2 regions of the Metabacillus sp. 113a genome follow, and region 2 is predicted to be linked to the other one. Evidence: riboswitches for the same ligand, from Rfam matches in the RefSeq annotation. Region 2 holds a riboswitch; the other holds the start of a gene.
What was found. Region 2 has a riboswitch for lysine ahead of ACQCVE_RS06845 (aspartate kinase). Riboswitches for the same ligand answer to the same signal wherever they lie in the genome.
Positions count from the first base shown of each region.

Region 1: it holds a riboswitch for lysine, as region 2 does, so the genes downstream of both, ACQCVE_RS09375 (amino acid permease) here and ACQCVE_RS06845 (aspartate kinase) in region 2, are expected to answer to the same signal.

Region 1 covers NZ_JBNILJ010000004.1:229,742-231,946, reverse strand. The annotation lists gene ACQCVE_RS09385 (DUF6612 family protein) at 1-287, shown strand, start outside; gene ACQCVE_RS09380 (twin-arginine translocase TatA/TatE family subunit) at 630-818, opposite strand; lysine riboswitch at 1,027-1,204, shown strand; gene ACQCVE_RS09375 (amino acid permease) at 1,319-2,205, shown strand, end outside.
Region 2 covers NZ_JBNILJ010000003.1:117,687-119,891, reverse strand. The annotation lists gene uvrC (excinuclease ABC subunit UvrC) at 1-730, shown strand, start outside; lysine riboswitch at 796-975, shown strand; gene ACQCVE_RS06845 (aspartate kinase) at 1,094-2,205, shown strand, end outside.

The sequences.
Region 1 (2,205 bases), on a different contig from region 2:
AGGAAGAATTCCTAAATCTTTATGGAGATATGGTTAATCAAATTACTTCTTCTCTTGGCGTAGACGGTGCATCTGCAGAATTAACTGATTTAAAGCTCTCTTATTCAATTGATAAAGAGACCTTCTTGCAGAATACTACAACTGTCATGATGTCAATGACAGTAGATGTTGAAGGCCAAACCATTGCCCTCGATCAGAAAGTCGATGGCACGTTCAGCAAGTACAATGAACTGAATGACCTGGAAGTCCCTGAAGAAGTAACCGATTCTGCACAGCCAATGGAGTAAATAATCAAATTGGACTTGCCGGTGGACTAGTGTGACTGCGAAGAACCCCCACCGTCAAATGGTTAGCCCGTTTAAAGCTTATCCATACGGATATCCAATCTAAATAAAAGGCTCTGTTAATTTAGCTTTTGATTACAGCCAGCAGGCGTTCGTTTATCTTTGGGCGGGCGGTAAGCCTCCTTGCCGCTATGCGGCAGCGGGATCTGCCCTATCCTGCCGCTCTCAAACGTAAAGGCTCACGCCCTTCTTTTCAGTCAACAGGTTTTAGTAATCAGCCCCATGCTTTAACATAGCCAATTAAAAAATGAACCGGCTGCCTTATGCCGGTTCATTTTCTATCTATTAGATACGATTTTCATCTGTCTTTTTTGCTTTTTCTTCATCCTCGTCCATCATCCCGCGGGTAGCATTTTTGAATTCCCGGAGCGTTCTTCCTGCTGCTTTCCCAAGCTCCGGAAGCTTTTTTGGTCCAAACAGCAGCAGTGCCACCACTAGTATCAATAAGATTTCTCCAAATCCCAAACTGCCCATATTCTAATCCCCTTTGTGTTACAGTTTGTCAGTCTTGATTAAATTATAGGTGATTTACTGGGAAAAACCAAGAGAATACTTATAATTTTCTGACGGATTCGCAGGTGGAAGGTTAAGGTAATCTGATGTTTCCATTGACGATTCTTATGAAATCATTTATCATTTTCAAGTATCATAATTCAATAAGAAAAATCCTCACTCCATATCTCGGTGAGGTAGAGGTTGCACCAATTATTAGTAACCGGGCTGAAGCCGTTGGGGCTGTTGATGTCTGTTGAAAGGAAAAGGTGCCGAAGCAAGCTGATACCAATCATCAGTCCTTGCTGGGCCTGTATTTAATAAATACAGGACTGCCGCAGTATTCATCGCGGAGCGCTATCAGGAGATAGGTTGAGGCGACTATGTATAGGAAACGCATGGATTGCTCCATGCTTTTTTATTTATGTGCATAACGTCCTCCATCTTCCTTTAAGCAGCAAATCATATAAGGAGGATTTACAATGGAACAAAAAAAATGGGGCTTTTGGCTGCTATCTGCTTTTGTAATCGGAAATATGGTCGGATCCGGCATTTTCATGCTTCCGAGCACACTTGCACAAATGGCCAGTCCTATGGGAGTAGCCTCTGCATGGCTGGTTACCGGCCTCGGGGTCTTAATGATTGCCCTCGTATTTGGAAATCTTTCGGTGAGAAAGCCGGAGTTAACCGGGGGGCCTCAAAGCTACGCAAGGGCCATGTTTAAATCAGAGAAAACCGGAAAGGCTGCAGGATTTAGTATGGTGTGGGGCTACTGGGTAGCAAACTGGATCAGCAATGTTGCCATCATCACAAGCTTTGCAGGTTACTTATCGGCATTTCTTCCAATCATGAAAGATACGACCGTCCTCTTTTCTGTCGGGCCTCAGGAAATCGAACAAGGCCGGCTGATTACTTTTGCTGTTTGCACCATCTTATTATGGGGAACTCATACAATTCTTGTGAACAATTTGAATGCAGCAGGCCGGCTGAATTTTGCTGCTACCGCATCGAAGGTAATCGGCTTTATGCTCTTTATTGGCGCTGCCCTGTTCGCATTTCAGGGAGCAAGCACTGGAGAATGGTACTTCGAAGTCCAATCAAACGGGGAACCACAAGGACTTTTTAAGCAGGTACAGCTTGCAGCTGTTTCAACCCTCTGGGCTTTTGTAGGAATCGAATCGGCTGTGATCCTGTCCGGGCGTGCCCGCTCCCAGTCAGATGTAAAAAAAGCAACGATTTTTGGATTGCTGGTTGCGCTATCCATTTATATGATTACGACATTGCTTACAATGGGTGTTATTCCAAGAGAAGAATTAATGCAGTCTGACAAGCCATTTGTTGATGTTCTCGCTCTTTTCCTTGGAGACGC
Region 2 (2,205 bases):
CCGCGAGAAATTTTCGTTAATCGAGCGGGATGAAGAGCGGACAATTAAGGCCATCGAGAATCTCGGCGATAAGCTGGGAATCGCCGTGCCAATCCGGATCGAAGCGTTTGACAACTCAAACATTCAAGGGTCTGATCCAGTTTCCGCAATGGTTGTTTTTATCGATGGGAAACCGGCCAAAAAAGAGTACCGTAAGTATAAAATCCGGACTGTTACCGGGCCTGATGATTATGAGTCCATGAGAGAGGTGGTCCGGAGAAGGTATTCCCGTGCATTGAAAGAAAACCTTCCTCTTCCCGATCTTATCGTGATTGATGGAGGAAAGGGGCAGATTTCTGCAGCAAAAGATGTTCTTGAGAATGAGCTGTCTCTGCAAATACCAGTATCCGGCCTTGTAAAAGATGATAAGCACAGGACTTCCAATTTGATGATTGGAGACCCGCTTGAGCTTGTTCAGCTCGAACGCAGCTCACAGGAGTTCTATCTGCTGCAGCGGATTCAGGATGAGGTCCATCGCTTTGCGATCACGTTCCACAGACAGCTCCGCGGAAAAAACGCGATTCAATCCATATTGGATGAAATCCCCGGCATCGGGGAAAAGCGGAGGAAGATGCTGCTGAAGCATTTCGGCTCTGTTAAAAAAATGAAGGAAGCGACCGTTGAGCAGATTAAAGAAGCCGGTGTTCCTTATGCGGCTGCAGAGCTGATATATGAAAAGTTAAAAGAATAGACTTGTGCTTTTCCTAATCCTCTGATAGAATACAAACTAATTTAATCAGGTCGTTTAGTTCGTTAAATGACGATAGAGGTGCGGACTTCAATAGTAGGCATAAGCAGGAAAATGGTTTTCCGTTTATGTATGCCGAAAGGGGAGCGCCGCCGAAGAGGAAAAGGTGCCATTGCTGATTCTTCTGGTTTTGCATTGAATAAATGCAGGGCTGTCAAGATTTTTATTCTTGGAGAGCTATCTCATTGTATGGGCGGAGAATTTTTTCGTTTATGCAAGCAATGGGAGGGGCATCCCATTGCTTTTTATTTTGGGCTCTTATCTGAAAGAACTTGCGATATACCATTGACCTAGAGGAGCGATAACGTGGGACTGATCGTACAAAAATTTGGAGGAACATCCGTAGGATCTGCAGATCGAATTTTGAATGTTGCAAAAAGAGTAATCCAGGAAAAAGAAAATGGCCATGACCTGGTGGTCGTCGTTTCGGCCATGGGGAAAACAACCGATCAGCTCGTATCGCTTGCGGGGGAACTTTCATCGAAGCCGGACAAAAGAGAAATGGATATGCTGCTGACTACAGGGGAACAGATCACGATTTCTTTACTAGCGATGGCTCTCCAGGCCAAGGGCTATGAAGCCGTTTCCTTGACCGGAGGCCAGGCGGGAATCTTCACTGAATCCCGGCATGGAAATGCACGCATAACCCGCATTGAAGATGACCGCATTACAGAAGAGCTGACCCGGGGGAAAATCGTTGTGGCAGCAGGTTTTCAGGGGAGAGATGAAAACGGGGAAATTACAACATTGGGAAGAGGCGGTTCGGATACAACAGCTGTTGCCCTTGCAGCGGCGCTGAAGGCAGATAAATGCGACATTTATACCGATGTGACGGGGGTCTATACGACCGATCCGCGCTATATCCAAGGAGCAAGAAAGCTTGCCGGCCTATCCTATGACGAAATGCTGGAGCTGGCAAATCTTGGTGCGGGTGTTCTTCATCCAAGAGCAGTAGAGTTTGCAAAAAATTATCAGGTTCCACTGGAAGTGCGTTCCAGTATGCAGGACGAGCGGGGAACGCTTATTGAGGAGGAAAGTGCATTGGAAGAAAATTTAATTGTTAAAGGAATTGCATTTGAGGACCAGGTAACAAGAGTGTCCGTTTGCGGCCTGCCGAATGATTTAAGCACCCTTTCGACTATATTTACGACACTGGCGGAGCATGGGGTAAACGTGGACATCATCATTCAAAGTCTGACAGATAAAGAGAACGGCACGATTTCTTTCTCAGTAAAAACAAATGATCTGGAAGAAACGATCGATGTGCTTGAGACTCATAAGAAAAAATTAAGGTTCAAGAAAATTGAATCGGAAAAAGGCTTATCCAAGGTTTCCATTGTCGGTTCCGGCATGGTTTCCAATCCCGGGGTGGCGGCAGGGATGTTTTCGGTGCTCGCCAAGGAGGGCATTGAAGTGAA